DNA from 3 places in the Janthinobacterium sp. J1-1 genome. Region 3 is predicted to be linked to each of the others. Evidence: predicted binding sites of a transcription regulator. Region 3 holds the regulator's gene; each other region holds the start of a gene.
What was found. The regulator FNR, encoded in region 3, switches genes on or off when oxygen is low (the NO sensors DNR and NnrR bind a similar motif). The targets are predictions, from matches to a motif close to TTGATNNNNATCAA.
Positions count from the first base shown of each region.

Region 1: cqsA (alpha-hydroxyketone-type quorum-sensing autoinducer synthase) is a predicted target of FNR. The motif match lies at 2,958-2,971, and genes of this name have one in related genera.
Region 2: Q8L25_RS04580 (universal stress protein) is a predicted target of FNR. The motif match lies at 2,430-2,443, and genes of this name have one in related genera.

Region 1 covers NZ_CP132339.1:2,440,501-2,446,950, reverse strand. The annotation lists gene rmuC (DNA recombination protein RmuC) at 1-1,191, opposite strand, end outside; gene Q8L25_RS11105 (group II truncated hemoglobin) at 1,196-1,591, opposite strand; gene cqsA (alpha-hydroxyketone-type quorum-sensing autoinducer synthase) at 1,643-2,890, opposite strand; gene Q8L25_RS11095 (HAMP domain-containing sensor histidine kinase) at 3,057-4,379, shown strand; gene Q8L25_RS11090 (response regulator) at 4,383-5,390, shown strand; gene Q8L25_RS11085 (FtsX-like permease family protein) at 5,408-6,450, opposite strand, start outside.
Region 2 covers NZ_CP132339.1:1,018,222-1,024,671, forward strand. The annotation lists gene rpe (ribulose-phosphate 3-epimerase) at 1-7, opposite strand, end outside; gene apaG (Co2+/Mg2+ efflux protein ApaG) at 157-531, shown strand; gene Q8L25_RS04570 (hypothetical protein) at 547-693, opposite strand; gene Q8L25_RS04575 (murein transglycosylase A) at 704-1,924, shown strand; gene Q8L25_RS04580 (universal stress protein) at 1,940-2,377, opposite strand; gene Q8L25_RS04585 (MFS transporter) at 2,512-3,822, opposite strand; gene Q8L25_RS04590 (enoyl-CoA hydratase) at 3,894-4,670, shown strand; rRNA gene Q8L25_RS04595 (16S ribosomal RNA) at 5,072-6,450, shown strand, end outside.
Region 3 covers NZ_CP132339.1:246,325-252,774, forward strand. The annotation lists gene ccoO (cytochrome-c oxidase, cbb3-type subunit II) at 1-580, shown strand, start outside; gene Q8L25_RS01080 (cbb3-type cytochrome c oxidase subunit 3) at 582-782, shown strand; gene ccoP (cytochrome-c oxidase, cbb3-type subunit III) at 775-1,701, shown strand; gene ccoG (cytochrome c oxidase accessory protein CcoG) at 1,706-3,097, shown strand; gene Q8L25_RS01095 (FixH family protein) at 3,154-3,678, shown strand; gene fnr (fumarate/nitrate reduction transcriptional regulator Fnr) at 3,679-4,437, opposite strand; gene Q8L25_RS01105 (response regulator) at 4,660-6,450, shown strand, end outside.

The DNA.
Region 1 (6,450 bases), 2.2 Mb from region 3:
TTCCGTCTTGACGGCACCCAGCACCTGCCACACTTCGGACGAGCGCTTTTCCAGCGCCAGCGTCCGGAAGCCCATCTGCAGGCTGTTGAGCAAGGCGGTCAGGGTCGACGGCCCGGCGATGCTGACCCGGTGCACGCGCTGCAGGTCGTCGGCCAGCCCCGGCCGGCGCATCACTTCGGCGTACAGGCCTTCGGTCGGCAGGAACAGGATGGCGAAATCGGTGGTTTGCGGCGGCAGAAGGTATTTGTCGGCGATGGTTTTTGCCTCGCCGCGCACGGCCCGTTCCAGTTCGCGCCCGGCCAGCGCCACGCCCTCGGCATCGGCCCGTTCCGCCGACTCGACCAGCCGTTCATATTGCTCTTTCGGAAACTTCGCATCGATCGGCATCCACACGGGCGGTCCGCCATCGACCAGGCCCGGCAGTTTCAGGGCGAACTCGACCCTGGCGCCGCTGCCCGGCACGGTTTCCACGTTTTTCGCATACTGATCGACGGTGAGCACTTGCTCCAGCAGCATTTCCAGCTGTACTTCGCCCCAGGTGCCGCGCGTCTTGACGTTGGTCAGCACCCGCTTCAAGTCACCCACGCCCAGCGCCAGCTGCTGCATCTCGCCAAGGCCCTGGTGGACTTTTTCCAGCCGTTCCGACACTTGCTGGAACGAGGCGGACAGGCGCGTCTCCAGGGTGGCGTGCAGCTTTTCATCGACCGTCTTGCGCATTTCCTCCAGGCGCGCGCCATTGTCCATCTGCAGATCGCGGATCTTGCTTTCCAGCGTGGCGCGCACTTCCAGCATGCGCTGGGCGTTCGATTCGGTCAGCTGGGCCAGGGTCTGGTTGGTGCTGTCGGCAAAGCGCGCCAGGCTTTGCGCCTGTTCTTCGCGTCCGACCTTGCCTTGCGCCTGTATCTGCGTGCGCAGGCTGTCGAGCTGCTGCAGGGTGGCGGCCTGGAATTGCGCCAGGCCGGCCGCCAGGTCCTGCCGCGTCGCCTGCGCCGACGCCTGCAGCTGCAGCCGCACTTCGCGTTCGACCCGGTCGATGCGTTCCAGGCTTTGCGCCTGGTGCTGCTGCACCAGCGCCAGGGTGGTGGCGCCATCGGTGCCGGCCCCAGGACGGGGCCGCAACAGCAGCAGCACCAGCAACACGATGACGGCCGCGACGGCGCCCAGCAGCACATAGAATTCGAGCGAGGTCATGGGATCAGTCGGGCTTGTTGCGCATCCAGTCGGCGGTCTGGTAGAACGATTCCATCAGCCGCACGCGCAGGGATTCTTCGATGCCGGTGTCTTCCATGGCCCAGGCCATGGCGCGCAACCACTGGTCGCGCTCGCTGGTGCCGATGGCGTACGGCAAATGGCGCGCGCGCAGCCGTGGATGGCCGAACTGTTCGATATACAGGTCCGGCCCGCCCATCCATCCCGTCAGGAAGAAATACAGCTTGTCGCGCGAGCCTTCGGTCGACGGCGGATGCATGGTGCGGATGCCGGCAAACTCGGGCTCGAGCTCCATCAGGTCATAAAAGCGGTCGACCATCTGGCGCAGCACGGGCGCGCCGCCGATGGTCTCGTACAGGGTGGGGGCAGTGGTATCGGTCATGGCCGCCATGATAGCGCAAGCGGCCGGCCGCCGTCCCGGCTGGCGCGGCGCTTACACCAGCGCCAGCTTGCGCAAGCGCCGCGTCGACGGCCAGCGCGCCAGGCCCACTTCGTCACGGATCGCCGCGCAGGCGTCGAGCAGGCGCTGCGCCTCGTCCTGGCGCAGCAGGGCATTCAAGGTCAGGCGCACCAGCGCGCGGTTTTTCGGCGTGGCCGGTGCGCAAAACACGGCGCCGTAGATGCCATGCCGTTCCAGCGCCTTGCGCAGCACCAGGGTGTCCGGCTCGCTGCCCGCTTCGAGCGCGATGATCTGTTCCGTGCCGTCGCTGACGTTGTAGCCCAGTTCCAGCAGGCCCTGGCGCAGATGCAGGCTGTGCTGGCGCAGCGCGGCGCGCCGGTCATCGGCGGCGCGGATGAAATCGAGTGCGGCGTCGAACCATGCCAGCTCGTGCTCGAGCAGGCAGGAGCTGAAAATGGCCGGGCGCGAGGCGGACAGGAAATAGCCCTTGAAGTGCGACGAGCAGGTGATCAACCCGGCGCGCCCGGCAAACGCCTTGGCCAGCGAGGCGGTACGAAAATGGACGCGGTGGGCCAGCCCCAGTCCGGCCACCAGGCCCGCTCCTTCAGGTCCATGCGTGCCCAGCGAATGCGATTCGTCGACGATCAGCATGCTGCCGCTGCTTTCCGCCAGCTCCACCATCTCCAGCAGCGGCGCCACGCTGCCATTGGTGCTGTACAGCGCGTCGACCACGATGATGCCCGGACCATGGCGCTCCAGCTGGCGGCGCAGATGGGCGCAGTCGTTATGCAGGAACGGCACGGCCACCGCCTGCGCGGACTGCACGCCCTCCCACAGCGACGCATGGGCCTGCATGTCGAGATAGACGGGGATGCCGGGGCCGGCCAGGCTTTGCAGCAGGCCGACGTTGGCGGCCCAGCCCGACTGCGCCAGCACGCACGCTTCGCTGCCGAGGAAATCGGCCAGCTTGTCCTCCAGGCGGTGCTGGCGGCTGCCTTCCTGCAGGAAGACGGACGACATCAGCATCGCGCCGCCCCCTTGCAGCACCCTCGCCTGCGCCGCCAGCAAGGCCGGTTCGCCGGCGATATTCAGATAATCATTGCCGGCGAGCATGACCACATCGGCCGGCATGGCTACCCACTGGTGCAAGTGCTCGCCACCGAGCAGCTTTTCGATGCGCTCCACATAGTGTTCGTCCATGCGCGCGCGGACAAAGGCCGGCATCTGCTGTTCGGCCGTGGTGGCAGCGACGGTGGAGAGGGAGGAAAGGGCTGGCGACATGATGACTCCTTGAAAAGTTGGAATGGGAACTACTGCATCCAACATGCGCGAGCCATTTCATATGAGTTTGATACATCTCAACACCGCTCCAGATAGCGATCTGTTCAGCTGGAAACGGCCTGATCATATGGTATTGATCTACCACAAGTAAACACGGCCCCATACCATGACGCATGCGCAGTCCTCCGCTGGAAAACCATGGCAAGGCCGGCTGCTCCAGCCTTTTCTGCATTTCCATGACGCCATCGAACATATGCCGGCGCGGCGCGCCCAAGTGCGCCTGCTGGCCTTTTGCGGCGCGCTCGGCATGCCCCTGTACTACACCTTGTGGCATTACCATTTCCCGCAGGAATACGAATCGCCGGCCTTGCGCGTGATGGCCGCGCTGATGTTCCTGCCGGCCCTGTTTCCTCACCGCTTCAGCAATACCTGGTTCAGCGTCTACCTGTTCGCCGGCCTGACCTTCGAACTGCCGTTTTTCTTTACCCTGATGTTTTTGATGAACCATGCGTCGACCTTGTGGCTGCACTCGCTGCTGGTGGCGCTGGTGGTGCTGTTCCACTTCGATACGCGCATCGCCGCGCTGGCTTACCTGAGCGGCACGCTGCTGGCCTGCGCGGTGTTTGCCGTGCTGGGCGATCCGGGTTTCCTGCTCGACAGGCAGGTAATGCAGCAACTGCCCGTACACTGGTTTACCATCGTCGTGCTGTCGCTGGTCAAGGTCAGCCGCCATGTGGGGACGCAGCAAAAGCTGGCCGGCCTGGCCGCGGGCCTGGGCAGCGTGGCGCACGAGCTGCGCACGCCGCTGGTCAGCGTCGAGGCCAATGTGCGCGGCCTGCAGCGTCTGCTGCCGCGCCGTACCGATACCGATGCCAGCGCCGATGCCGAGGGCGCCGCCGCCTGCCAGGACGCGCTGGCGCGCATCCAGTTCGAAGTACGCCATATGCACCACATGATCGACCTGTTCCTGCTCAGCGCCAGCGCCGTCAGCAGCCGGCTCGAAGCGAAAGAATCGGTCGGCATGCACGACACCGTGACGGCCGTGCTCAAGCGCTACCCCTTTGTCAGCGCGGCCCAGCGCGCCCTCGTCACGGTCGACCTGCGCGCCGATTTCCATTTTCCAGGCCAGGCGGAGCTGTGCGTGGTGATCCTGCTGAACCTGCTGCGCAACGCCCTGAAAGCGATCCAGCGCGCCGGCAAGGGCCGCGTGCGCATCGTCATCGACGGCAAGCGGGCCGTGCCGCGTCTGCTGTTCATCGACACCGGCTGCGGCATTGCCGCCAGCCGCCTGCCGCTGATCTTCGACCGTTTCTATTCCTATCCCGCGCACAACGGCAGCGGCATCGGCCTGGCCCTGTGCCGGCAGATCCTGCAAGCCTGGCAGGCGCGCATCAGTTGCGTGTCGCGCGACGGCGCCTATGCCATCTTCGTGCTGGAATTTGCGCAACCCGTGCCCAGCCGTTTTCCCTCCCCCCACCGAGCAAGGTGACGCATGATACTGCCCGTCCACACCCATCCGACCCTGACCGTCCTGATCGACGACAGCGATTCCTTCCTGAAAAGCCTGGCCTTCCAGCTCGATCCCGCGCTGGCGCGCAAGACCTTCCACGACACCAGCGCGGCCCTGCACTGGCTGCGCCACAGCACGCAACAGGGAGAGACCCCGCTGCACGTCAACTTCGACACGCAGAACCTGCCGCCCGACCAATGCAATGTGGCGCTCGACCTCGATCGTATCTGGCGCATCAGCGCCCGGCCCCAGCGCTTTGCCACGCCGTCGGTGCTGGTGGTCGACTACTCGATGCCGCAGATGAATGGGCTGGAATTTTGCCAGGCCGTGCGCGACCTGCCGTGCAAGAAGATTCTGTTCACGGGCGCGGCCGATGAAAAAGTGGCGGTCACCGCCTTCAACCGGGGCCTGATCGACCGCTACATCAAGAAGAGCGACGACAATGCGCTCGATATCCTGGAACACGAAATCGCCGGCCTGCAGCGCGAATTCTTCCTGCAGCAGTCCGACACGGTGCGCGACCTGCTGGTGCTGCACGACTACCAATTCCTGCAGGACGAGGCGATGGCGGCGGTGGTGCTGGAACTGTGCCGGCGCCATGGCTTTGTCGAACACTATATTTTCCCCAACCCGGGTGGCATCCTGTTTTTCACGCGCGAGGGCCAGGCCCGGCTGATGGTGATCGAAACGGAACGCAGCCTGCATACGCAATACGAAATGGCGCGCGACAGCGACGCGCCCGAGTCGCTGCTGCTGGCCTTGCTGGAAAGGCGCGTGATCCCGTATTTTTCCGATGCCGACAGCGACGGCATGTATAGCGCCAGCATCGGCGAAAACTGGTTCCGCTACTGCGCCGCACCCACCGTCTGCGCGGGCCACGAAACCTACTACTGGGCCCTGTTCGACCTGCCGGCGCACCAGCTGGGCCAGCCGGTGCTGTCGCATGCGCAGTTCCTGCGTGCGCAGGGCAGGGAGAGCCTGGCCGCCTGAGATCGCCGGCCTGTCGGTCAGCTTTCGCGCAGGGTTTGCAGTGGCGGATGTTTCAGGACACCGCGCAGGCCCAGCCAGCCGCCGGCGATCGCGCACAGGGCGCCGGCCAGCAGGCCGAACACCCACACGCCGGGCGCGAAACTCCAGGCGAACTTGAACTGGTACGTGGCCAGCGCCCAGCCCATGGCGGCCGCGCCGGACGCGGCCAGCAGGCCGGCCAGCGCGCCCACCAGCGAGAACTCGATCAGCTGGGCTTGCGCCAGCTGGCGCCGGGTGGCGCCCAAGGCGCGCAGCAGGCCCGCCTCGCGGGTACGCTCGTCTTGCGAACCCATCAGCGCGGCATACAGCACCAGCAGACCCGACGCCAGCGTAAACGCAAACAGGAATTCGACCGCCGTCACCACCTGGTCCAGCACCGCCTGGATCTGCTTCAAAATGCCGCCGACGTCGACCACCGTCAGATTCGGATAATCACGCGTCAGCGCGTTGCCCAGGTCGCCGTGCGCGGCCGGCAAATGAAACGCCGTGATCCAGGTTTGCGGCGTGTCCGCCATCGCTTCCGGATTAATGATGACAAAGAAATTGACGCGCATCGAGCCCCATTCGAGCTTGCGCAAACTCGTCACGCGCGCCTCCACCGGCTGGCCGGCGATATCGAAACGCATGCTGTCGCCCAGTTTCAAATTGAGCGTCTTGGCGATGCCCTCTTCCACCGACGCTTCGGCCGGCGCGCCGGGCTTGCCGCTGAACCATTGTCCGGCGACCAGTTTGTTTTGCTCTTGCATGCGCGCCATGGTCGACAGATTGAATTCGCGGTCGGCCAGGCGTTTTGCCCTGTCATCCTGGTAGGTGTCGTCGGTAATCGCCTTGCCGTTCACCGCCACCAGGCGCCCGCGTATCATCGGATACAGGGGCGCATTGACCACGCCGGCCTGCGCCAGGCGCGCGGCAATCGGCTCTTTTTGTTCCGGCAAGATATTGATGATGAAACGGTTCGGTGCGTCGGCCGGCGTGGCGTCGCGCCAGGCCACCATCAGGTCGCCGCGCACCACGGTCAGCA
Region 2 (6,450 bases), 770 kb from region 3:
TAGTCATGGTGAGATAGGGCCAGAGGGTAGAAGATGCAAAGTTGCGCTATTTTACGCTTGACGCCGTTGCCATGCCCTTTTGAAACACAGAATACCTCTTGCGCACCAGCCGGCGAGGCTGTGGCGCGACACCTCATGAACCAGACAAGGACGACGATGGCGACTTATGAATTTACGGTAACGGTCAAGACACAGTATTTGCCGGAGCAATCGGCGCCCGACCAGGGCCGCCATGTGTTCAGCTACACGATTCGCGTGGTCAACACGGGCACCGCCGGCGCGCAGCTGATCTCGCGCCACTGGGTGATCACCGACGCCAACAACAAGGTGGAAGAAGTGCGCGGCCTGGGCGCCGTCGGCCACCAGCCGCTGCTGCAGCCGGGCGAGCAGTTCGAATACACGAGCGGCACCGTGCTGGCCACGCCGCAAGGCACCATGCTCGGTGAATATTTCTGCGTGGCCGAAGACGGCCACCAGTTCGAAGCGCAGATTCCCGAGTTCGTGTTGTCGCTGCCGCGCACGCTGCACTAAACTACGCGCACTTCCTTATTTCAGTTTTTCGGTGGCGTCCTTGTCGGTTGCCACCTGTTTCTGCGCTGGCGGCGTGGGCTTCTTGCCCGAATACATGGTCCACCAGACGATAAACGCCAGCAGGAAAAACGCCACCATCGCTTCCATTACCAAGATCCACATACGCTCTCCTATGTCTTTACGCCTCAGTCTACTCGTTTCAAGCGTCGCCGTCGCGCTGGCGTTGTCCGCATGCACCAGCACGGTGCCGCTGACGCCCGTGCCGGCCAAGCCGCCGGCCATTACGCCATCGGTCGTCAAGCCCGTGCCGGCCAAACCGGCCGCGCCTGACGCCAAGGACGCCCAGGCGCCCACTTTTGTGCCGGTCGGCTTTGCCGCCTTGCCCGGCTGGGCCCGCGACGACGTGCGCGCGGCCTGGCCCGCCTTCATGGCCTCGTGCGCCGTGCTGGTCAAGCGGCCCGACTGGAAAGAGTCATGCACGATTGCGCGCCAGGTCAATGCCGACAGCGACAAGGCGATCCGCCAGTTCTTCGAAGCGTTTTTCGTGCCGAACCAGATGGTCGCCGCCGATGGGGCCAATTCCGGCCTGGTGACAGGCTATTACGAACCGCTGCTGCATGGCGCGCGCAAACGCGGCGGGCCATACCAGACGCCGCTGTACAAGGTGCCGGACGATCTGGTGACGGTGGACTTGTCCAGCGTGTATCCGGAACTGAAAAACATGCGGCTGCGCGGCAAGCTGGTCGGCAAGAAAGTGGTGCCATATGCCACGCGCGCCGATATCGAGCGCGCCACCTCCGTGACGGGCAAGGAATTGCTGTGGGTCGACGATGAGGTGGAAGCGTTTTTTCTGCAGGTGCAGGGCAGCGGCAGGGTGCAGCTGACCGACACCCAGGAAACCGTGCGCGTGGCCTATGCGGATCAGAATGGCCATCCCTACCAGTCGATCGGCCGCTACCTGGTCGACAAGGGAGAATTGACCATGAGCCAGGCCTCGGCGCAGGGCATCAAGGCCTGGATCGCAGGCCATCCGACCCGCAAGGACGAGCTGTTCAACGCCAATCCCAGCTATGTGTTCTTCAAGGAAGAGCGCTTGCCCGATCCGAAGGTGGGGCCGAAAGGCGCGCTGGGCGTGCCGCTGACGCCGCAGCGCTCGGTGGCCATCGACTCGCGCTTCGTGCCGCTGGGCGTGCCCGTGTTCCTGTCGACCACGCAGGCGAACAGCGATATCCCGATGCAGCGCCTGGTGATGGCGCAGGACACGGGCGGCGCGATCCGCGGGCCGATCCGGGTCGATTATTTCTTTGGCTTCGGCGCGGAAGCGGCCGAGAATGCCGGCCGCATGAAGCAGAGCGGCATGGTGTGGGTGCTGCTGCCGAAGCAGCCGCAGTAGTGCTTGCAGTAATGTTTAACGCAATACCATGACAGGCAGGTGGGTATGCGCCAACACTTTTTGTGTTTCGCTGCCCACGAACAGCTTGTTCAGACCCTTGCGGCCATGCGAGGCCATCAAAATGATGTCGCACTGGTAGGCCTGCGCCGTATTGACGATTTCCTCATGCGGGCTGGGCGACAGTGCGACCACGCCTTCGAAGGCCACATTGGCGGCGCGCGCGGCCTCGCCGATTTTCTCGATCGCGCGCTGCGCCGATTCATTCATCTGCTGCTCGTACAGGCTGGCGTCGAGCACGATGCCGCCGTCGGCCATCGGCGAAAACGGAAATGGCTGCACCACGCTGACGGCGACCAGCTTGGCCTGGTTCAACTGGGCGAAGGCGATGGCGGTATTGGCGGCCTGGTCGGACAGCGGCGAGCCGTCGGTAGGGAAGAGGATCGTCTTGAACATAATGTGCTCCTTGGAAATATTTGCAGCTTATGGATTTACCCGGAGGAAATCCTTGATATAAATCAAGTCTGGCCGGCTTCGTGTTGAATAGTGTCGGCAAAGCAATCTTATACACCCTCTATCGATTTTGTGCTTCAGCCGCGCGCCTTGCGTAGCGGCGTGCCCCACACCATCGCGATCGTGAGCAGGATGCTGCCGGCCGCGATGCAGGCCATGCCGCTGCGCACGCCGAAGTGCTCGGCCACCCAGCCGGCCGCCAGCGCGCCCAGCGGCGCCGTGGCCACCGTCAAAAAGCGCATGGTCGAGGTCATCCGTCCCAGCATGGCGTCGGGCGTGACTTTCTGGCGCAGGCCCAGGTAGGGAATAAAGAACAGCATCACGCCGCAATCGAAAAAGAACATCAGCACGGCATACGCCGCCGCACTGGCCGTGGCGCTGCCGAACAGGTTGGCCGGTATCGCCGGCGTCAGCACGAAGCACAGCGAGGTCGACGCCAGGCCGATCAGGATTACCTTGCCGGCGCCATAACGGCGCGTCAGCGGTTTGACGACGATGGCGCTGACCAGCACGCCGGCGCCGCCCAGCATTTGCGCCATGCCCAGCACGCCGGGACTCATGCCCAGGTCATGCGTGGCGAACAGCACCGTCAAGGCCATGCTGGCGTAAAACAAAAAGTGCCAGACGCCGGCGCCCCAGGCCAGCGCGCGCAGCAGCGGTTCGCGCCAGACAAACAGCAGCCCATCGGCAATATCGCGCAAGGGGTGATTATGCGACGGCGCGGGACGCGGATCGCGCACGCTCATGGCGCGCAAATTGAATACGGAAATCAGATAGCCGCAGGCCGTGCACAGGATGGCGACTGGCGCTGACAGGGTTTGCACCAGCACGCCCGCCATGCCCGGTCCGATCAGGCGCGAGGCCGATTCCGTGGCGGCAAATTTCGATTGCGCATCGATCAAGCCGTCGCGCCCGACGAGAAAAGTCAAAAACACCTGTTCGGCGCCGCCGCCGACCACGAAACCGGTGCCGATAATAAAACCCACGATATACAGCCACGGCATCGACAGCACGCCGCACCAGTACGCCACCGCCACGCTGGCCAGCGCCAGGCCCGACATGGTTTCGCTGAACAGCATGATCGGATGCTTGCTGCGCCGGTCCAGCAGCACGCCGACGGGCAGGCCGAACAGCGCAAACGGCAGCGCCTGCAAGGCGACCAGGATGCCCATCTGTTCCGGCGTCGCATGCAGCAGCAATACCGCGCACAGAGGCAGGGCCAGCGAAGTGATCTGGGCGCCAAAGCAATTGAGGCCGTTGCTGAACCACAGGCGGCGGAAATTGACGGTGGCGGCGGAACCGTCACCGCGCAGGCGGCTGGTCAGAGAGTGGAATAGGGTGGAGAAAATACGGCACGCGTCGAGGTGGGTGAGCAGGTTGATAATAATAACAGCGCTGCCGCAGTGGCGCCGCCATTAGCCGCTACAATCGTCAGCACCGTTCATCAAGAGGAGACACCATGCAATACGAAGACCTGATCATCGAAATCCAGGACAAAGTCGCGCTGATACGCCTGAACCGTCCCAAGGCCCTGAATGCCTTGAACGAGCGCATGATGAACGAGCTGGGCGACGCGCTGCTCAAGTTCGACGCCGACGAGAATATCGGCTGCATCGTGCTGACCGGCAGCGAAAAGGCGTTTGCCGCCGGCGCCGATATCGCGGCCATGGCCGACTACACCTATCCCGACACGTTTACACAAGGCTATATCAGCCGCAACTGGGAGCATATCCTGCGCGTGCGCAAGCCGGTGGTGGGGGCGGTGGCCGGCTATGCGCTGGGCGGCGGCTGCGAACTGGCCATGATGTGCGATTTTTTGATCGCTGCCGACAGCGCCAAATTCGGCCAGCCGGAAATCAAGGTCGGCGTCACACCAGGTGCAGGTGGCACGCAGCGCCTGCCGCGCGCCATCGGCAAGGCCAAGGCCATGGACCTGCTGCTGACGGCGCGCACGATTGACGCGGTGGAAGCCGAACGCATCGGCCTGGTATCGCGCGTGGTGCCGGCCGACAAGCTGCTGGAAGAAACCCTGGCGGCCGCCAGAACCATCGCCGCCATGCCGACCTCGGTCGCCATGATGATCAAGGATTGCGTCAACCGCGCCTTTGAAACCACCTTGACCGATGGTGTTGCCTACGAGCGCCGTTTGTTCCAGGCCGCGTTCGGTACACCGGCGCAGAAAGAGGGCATGCACGCATTTTTGGAAAAGCGCTTGCCAAACTTCGACGGCCTTTGATATGATTCGCCTCCTCGCAAAACGACGCACACAAAACAAGGTGTTGCAGAGTTAAGTGGGGAGAAAAAGAAGGTTGACGAAATGCTGAAAAAGCTTCATACTCTTCCTTCTTCGCAGCTGACAAACACAACGCTTTGTCGATAGCGCGAAACACGCAGTACCGAATACCGTTCTTTAACAATTAACAGTCGATAAGTGTGGGCATTTGATGAAGTGCAGCGTTGATCTTCGGATTGACGTCAAACTTAAAATATCAAATGTTCACAAGAAATAATGAAATAGGATACTTCTTCGGAAGTAGCCTGTCAGTTTTTTGAGTGAGCAAACATCTCGCAATGCGAGGGGTTTGAACCGATTAAAAGGTTCGACCATGCCAATAAAATGGCAAAGTAACAGAGATTAAACTGAAGAGTTTGATCCTGGCTCAGATTGAACGCTGGCGGCATGCCTTACACATGCAAGTCGAACGGCAGCACGGAGCTTGCTCTGGTGGCGAGTGGCGAACGGGTGAGTAATATATCGGAACGTACCCTGGAGTGGGGGATAACGTAGCGAAAGTTACGCTAATACCGCATACGATCTACGGATGAAAGTGGGGGATCGCAAGACCTCATGCTCGTGGAGCGGCCGATATCTGATTAGCTAGTTGGTAGGGTAAAAGCCTACCAAGGCATCGATCAGTAGCTGGTCTGAGAGGACGACCAGCCACACTGGAACTGAGACACGGTCCAGACTCCTACGGGAGGCAGCAGTGGGGAATTTTGGACAATGGGCGCAAGCCTGATCCAGCAATGCCGCGTGAGTGAAGAAGGCCTTCGGGTTGTAAAGCTCTTTTGTCAGGGAAGAAACGGTGGGAGCTAATATCTCCTGCTAATGACGGTACCTGAAGAATAAGCACCGGCTAACTACGTGCCAGCAGCCGCGGTAATACGTAGGGTGCAAGCGTTAATCGGAATTACTGGGCGTAAAGCGTGCGCAGGCGGTTTTGTAAGTCTGATGTGAAATCCCCGGGCTCAACCTGGGAATTGCATTGGAGACTGCAAGGCTAGAATCTGGCAGAGGGGGGTAGAATTCCACGTGTAGCAGTGAAATGCGTAGATATGTGGAGGAACACCGATGGCGAAGGCAGCCCCCTGGGTCAAGATTGACGCCCATGCACGAAAGCGTGGGGAGCAAACAGGATTAGATACCCTGGTAGTCCACGCCCTAAACGATGTCTACTAGTTGTCGGGTCTTAATTGACTTGGTAACGCAGCTAACGCGTGAAGTAGACCGCCTGGGGAGTACGGTCGCAAGATTAAAACTCAAAGGAATTGACGGGGACCCGCACAAGCGGTGGATGATGTGGATTAATTCGATGCAACGCGAAAAACCTTACCTACCCTTGACATGGCTGGAATCCCCGAGAGATTGGGGAGTGCTCGAAAGAGAACCAGTACACAGGTGCTGCATGGCTGTCGTCAGCTCGTGTCGTGAGATGTTGGGTTAAGTCCCGCAACGAGCGCAACCATTGTCATTAGTTGCTACGAAAGGGCACTCTAATGAGACTGCCGGTGACAAACCGGAGGAAGGTGGGGATGACGTCAAGTCCTCATGGCCCTTATGGGTAGGGCTTCACACGTCATACAATGGTACATACAGAGCGCCGCCAACCCGCGAGGGGGAGCTAATCGCAGAAAGTGTATCGTAGTCCGGATTGTAGTCTGCAACTCGACTGCATGAAGTTGGAATCGCTAGTAATCGCGGATCAGCATGTCGCGGTGAATACGTTCCCGGGTCT
Region 3 (6,450 bases):
CTGGCTGCTGATCGGCCTGGTCACCCTGGTGATCAGCGTCGGCGGCGCCGTTGAAATCGTGCCCCTGTTCTTCCAGAAGAGCACCACCGAGCCGATCGCCGGCCTGAAACCGTACTCGCCGCTGCGCCTGGCGGGGCGCGACATTTATGTGCGCGAAGGCTGCTACAACTGCCACTCGCAGATGATCCGTCCGCTGCGCGCCGAAACCGAACGCTATGGCCATTATTCGGTGGCCGGCGAGTTCGTCTACGACCGTCCGTTCCAGTGGGGTTCCAAGCGTACCGGGCCCGACCTGGCCAGGGTCGGCGCGCGCTACAGCGACGAATGGCACCGCACCCACCTGAACAATCCGCGCGACGTGGTGCCGGAATCGAACATGCCGTCCTACCCATGGCTGGCGAAGACCAAGCTGGCGCCGGAAGACATCGTGCCGAAGATGCGCGCCCTGAAACGCCTGGGCCAGCCGTACAGCGAGGAAGAGATCGCCGCCGGCCCGGAACAGCTGAAGGACAAAACGGAAGAAGACGCCTTGGTGGCCTACCTGCAAGGCCTGGGCACATTAATCAAAACGAGGAATTAGCATGGCAATCGAGAATCTGTTCGACAGCGCCAGCAGCGTCATGACGGTGGTTTCCTTTACGACGTTCCTGGCCATCCTGTGGTGGACATTCAGCCGCAGCAACAAGGACTTCGACGCGGCGGCCAACCTGCCGTTCGCCGATGAAGCGCTGGACTATCCGACCAACGCCGGAGCGGCAAAAGAGGAGCGCGGCCATGTCTGACTTTACCAGTGGTTTCTGGAATATTTACATTGTCGTGCTGTCCCTGCTGGGCATCATCGGCTGCGGCGTGCTGCTGTACTCGCAGTCGAAAGTGACGATACTGCCGGGCGCACCGGCCGACGGTACCACCGGCCACGTGTGGGACGAAGACCTGAAGGAACTCAATACGCCGATGCCGCGCTGGTGGATGTGGCTGTTCTACATCACCATCGTGTTCGCGCTGGCGTATCTGTTCCTGTACCCGGGCCTGGGTACCTATGCCGGCAAGCTGGGCTGGAAATCGTCGGGCCAGTACGAGCAGGAACTGAAAAAGGCGGAAGCCGACTACGGCCCCCTGTTCGACAAGTACCTGAAGCAGGATCTGAAAACCGTGGCCGCCGATCCGCAGGCGAACGCCATCGGCCAGCGTTTGTTCCTGACCTACTGCGCGCAGTGCCACGGTTCGGACGCGCGCGGCAACAAGGGTTTTCCGAACCTGACCGACAAGGACTGGCTGTATGGCGGCGATCCCGACATCATCAAGACCACCATCATGCACGGCCGTAACGGCATCATGATCCCGATGGGCGCCGCCCTCGGTTCGGAGCAGGATATCGAGAACGTGGCCCATTACGTGCTGAGCCTGTCGGGCTCGACCTCGGACCCGGTCAAATCGGTGCTGGGCAAATCGAAATTCGGCGCCTGCATGGCTTGCCATGGCGCCGATGCCAAGGGTAACCAGCAGCTCGGTGCACCGAACCTGACCGACAAGATCTGGCTGTATGGCGGCAGCGCCGACACCATCATGGAAACCATCCGCAAGGGCCGCAACAACACCATGCCCGCCTTCGGTGACTTCCTTGGCGAGTCGAAAGTACATGTGCTGTCGGCGTATATCTGGAGCCTCTCCAACCCTCAGCCTGCGGTTCCTGTGAAGTAATGTAATGGAACCCCAAGTCATCAAGATGTATGCGGCCCGCGAGCAGATCTACCCTCGCGAGGCCAAAGGACGCTATGCAACATGGCGCTGGGTGTGCGTCTGGCTCACCCAGCTGGCGTTCTACGGCTTGCCGTGGCTCAACTGGAACGGCAGGCAAGCCCTGCTGTTCGACTTGACCACGCGCAAGTTCTACATTTTCGGCGTGGTGCTGTGGCCGCAGGATTTCATCTATCTGGCGGCCCTGCTGATCATCGCGGCGTATTTGCTGTTCCTGGTCACGGCGATTGCCGGGCGGGTCTGGTGCGGCTTTTCCTGCCCGCAAACGGTGTATACCGAAATCTTCCTGTGGGTCGAACGCAAGATCGAAGGCACGCGCAGCGCGCGCATGGCGCTCGACCGCCAGGGCCCCTCCGTGCGCAAGACCGGCAAGAAGGTCGCCAAGCACCTGGCGTGGGGCGCGATCGCCCTGTGGACCGGCTTTACCTTTGTCGGCTACTTCACGCCGATCCAGGACCTGGTGCAGGAAGTGCGCACCTTTAACTTCGGCCCGTGGGAATGGTTCTGGATTCTGTTCTACAGCCTGGCCACCTACGGCAACGCGGGCTGGCTGCGCGAACAGGTGTGCAAATACATGTGCCCGTATGCGCGCTTCCAGAGCGCCATGTTCGATCAGGACACCCTGATCATCACCTACGATGACAAACGCGGCGAGCCGCGCGGTGCACTGAACAAGAAGGCGGCCAAGGAGGGGACGGAAAAAGCGCTGGGCGACTGCATCGACTGCACCCTGTGCGTGCAGGTGTGTCCGACCGGCATCGATATCCGCAACGGCCTGCAATATGAATGCATCGGCTGCGCCGCCTGCGTCGACGCCTGCAACAGCGTGATGGACAAGGTCGAGCGGCCGCGCGGGCTGATCCGCTACAGCACCGACCATGCGATGGAAAACAACTTCAGCTCGAAGCAGATCCGCCGGCGCGCCATGCGCCCGCGCGTGCTGATCTACACCTCGATCCTGGGGCTGATCATCATCGCCGTCTGTACCTCGCTGTTCCTGCGCACGCCCCTGAAAATGGACGTCATCCGCGACCGAGGTTCGATGGGCCGCGAAGTCGAAGACGGCATGATCGAAAACGTGTATCGCCTGCAGATCATGAACACCTCGGAAGAGCAGCAGCACTTCAGGATCGGCGTGTCCGGCTTGCCAGGCTTGAGCCTGGTCACGCGCGAGGAAGTGACCCTGCAGCCGACCGAAACGCTGGGCTGGCCGGTGCGTTTGCGCGTGCCGCACGGCGTCGGCGAGAAGGGCTCGAACAAGATCCATATCGAGCTGCAGTCGCTCGACGATCCGTCCTTGCATGTGCGCGAAAGCGCGGTATTCATCGTGCCGCGTTAAACCAAGAAGCGGCGCCTGGCCTTGCCTGGCGCCGTGTTGAATCAGGAGAAACACCCATGTCCAAGACCGCCAAACTGCAAGCTCCCGTCGATCCCTGGTACAAGCACCGCTGGCCTTGGCTGCTGATGATCGGCCCCGGCCTGTCGGTCGTCGTCGGCAGCTTCATGGGGTACATCGCGTTTACGCAACCCGATGCGCTGGTGGTGGGCGACTACTACAAGAAAGGCAAGGCGATCAACCAGGACTTGCGCCGCGACACCGTCGCCAGCGACCTGGCGATGGATACCAGCCTGGCCTACGACGTGGCGCAATCGCGCATCACCGGTTCCGTGCACAGTTTCGGCAAGGCCTACCAACAGCCTTTGCTGCTGCACCTGGCGCACGCCACCTTGCCGGAAAAAGATATCCGGCTGATGGTGCAGCCCGATGCGGACGGCAATTTTTCGGTATCGCTGCCGATGCTCGAACGCAGCCGCTGGCAGGTGCTGGTGGAAGACCAGCAGCGCGTGTGGCGCCTGTCGGGCATCTGGACCTGGCCGGCCCAGCGCGACATCACCATCCAGGCCGACAAGGAACTGTAATTATTTGCAGACGTCGGTGCCGGCCGTAATCGCCTTGAGTTTGGCCGGCTGCAGGATTTCAATCTCGCGGTTCGACACGCGCAGCCAGCCTTCCTTCTTGAATTTCGAGAGCAGACGGCTGATGCTTTCGATCGTCAGGCCGAGGTAGTTGCCGATTTCCTCGCGCGACATGCGCAGCTGGAAGTTACTGCCCGAATAGCCGCGCGCTTCATAGCGCGACGCCAGGTTGACGATAAAGGCGGCAAAGCGCTGGGTCGCCTGCATATTGCCCAGCAATAGCATCACGCTTTGCTCGCGCGTGATTTCCTGGCTCATCATGCGGTGGAAATGGCGCAGCAGGATCGGCATATTGCCCAGCAGTTGTTCCAGGCTGGAAAATGGAATTTCACACACTTCACTGTCTTCCAGCGCCACCGCATTGCAATGATGGCGATCGGCGCTGATGGCGTCCATGCCCAGCAGTTCGCCGGCCATCTGGAAACCGGTCACCTGTTCTTCGCCACCCTGGTTGATCTGGTAGGTCTTGAAATGACCGAGGCGGATCGCATACAGGTTCTGGAACGCGTCGCCGATACGGAACAGCGAGGCGCCGCGCACCACCTTGCGGCGCCGGCCGATAATCTGGTCGAGACGGTCCATGTCACCCACATCGAGTCCCATGGGCAGACACAACTGGTGCATGCTGCACGTCGCGCAACGCGCACGCAACACTTCCACGTTCACGGTGGGCAGGGTTGGCGTCAAGAGCTCTGGTGTCATGGTGAGTACCTTTTATAAAATACAACAACAAGTTTACTGTATATGCAGAGGTAGTGTGCCAATTTCGGCGAAATACGCCGAATAAACGACTTTCGTCATTTATTTTCATGGCAACCCCGCCACAAGCACACGCTTGCCAAGTTGATGTATTGATAGGAGAATTCCTCATAGCATCTCTCGCAGCGCGCTTGTGCCGCTTGCCCGTTTGCCAAGGATAAGGAAATGATGAAGCCTCTGGGCATTAAAGCAAAAGTCGCGCTGGCCACCAGCCTGACCTCGATCGCCATGATCGCCCTGGTGACCCTGGTGCAAGTGCAGCGCATGCGCGACGATTTCACCAAGGTACTATTAAGCCAGCAGACGGCGATGATCGACCGCACCGCCGAGGAACTCGACGACAAGCTCGGCATGCTGCTCGACGTGATCAGCGAAACGGCGCGCCGCCAGCCGGCCGCGCTGATGGCGCAGCCGGCCCAGTTGCGCCAGTACTATGAGCAGCGCGCCATGCTGGCCCTGTTCGACGACGTGCTGGTGCTCGATGCGCGCGGCAAGGTGATCAGCGACGTGCCCGAAGTACCGGGCCGCAGCGGCGTCGAGGTGGGCGACCGCGACTATTTCCGCACCGTCATGCGCACGCGCCAGCCGATGATCACCGAACCCTTGCTGGGCAAGAAAAGCGGGATGCCGATCGTGCAGATGGTCGCGCCGGTGCTGGGCGCCAACGGTGAAGTGGCCGGCATCGTGATCGGCGTGCTGCGCCTGTACAAGGACAACCTGCTGGGCGACCTGCGCACGACCAAGGTCGGCAAGAACGGCTATTACTTCATCCTCACGCAAGGCAAGGTGCCGCTGTACGTGCTGCATCCCGATCCGGCCAAGCTGCTGCAGCCGCGCGCAGCCAACGCCAATCCGGCCACCAGCGAGCTGATCGCGCGCGGCGGCGAAGGCAGCATGGTCAGCACCAACAGCCGTGGCATCAATGCTGTCAACAGCTTCAAGCATTTGAAATCGGTGAACTGGCTGCTGGCGGCCTCGCTGCCCATCGATGACGCCTTCGAGCCCTTCGATGGCGTGCTGTACCGGCTGGTGCTGTGGAGCGCCTGCGCCTCGCTGCTGGCAGCGCTGGTATTGGGCTGGGTCACGGTGCGGCTGCTGTCGCCGCTGGTGCGCCTGCGCGATACCCTGCTGGCCCTGCGCAGCAGCGGCCAGCGCTTCACGCCGCTGCCGGTCGAGCAGCGCGATGAAATCGGCGAACTGACGGCCGCCTTCAACAGCCTGATGAGCGAGCGCGACCGCCTGCAGCACGAGCTCGAAGCGCGCGCCAGCGAGCTGGAAAACGAGCGCGACCGCGCCGAAGCGGCCAACCGCGCGAAAAGCGATTTCGTCGCCAACATGAGCCATGAAATCCGCACGCCGCTCAATGCCGTGCTGGGCATGGTCTATTTATTGGGCAATACCAGGCTCAATACGGAACAGCGCAAATACCTGACCATGGTGCGCGTGGCCGGCCAGTCGCTGCTGGGCATCCTCAACGACGTGCTCGATTTTTCCAAGATCGAGGCGCGCCGCATGGACTTGTCGCCGGTCGAATTCGACCTCGATGAAGTGATGAACACGCTGGCCACCACCATGACCATGAATGCCGGCGAAAAGGAACTGGAACTGGCCATCGCCGTGGAATCGGACGTGCCGCGCCGCCTGGTGGGCGACGCCCAGCGCCTGCAGCAGATCCTCGTCAACCTGGCCGGCAACGCCATCAAATTTACCGCAAGCGGCGAAGTGGTGGTGGCCGTCAGCCTGGCCGAACAAACACCCGGCCAGGCCTGGCTGCGCTTCGAAGTGCGCGATACCGGCATCGGCATGACGCCGCAGCAGCAGGAACAACTATTTACCGCCTTCTCGCAGGGCGATCAAAGCATCACGCGGCGCTTCGGCGGCACCGGCCTGGGCCTGGCCATCAGCAAGCACCTGATCCACATGATGGGCGGCGATATCGCCGTGGCCAGCAGCGAA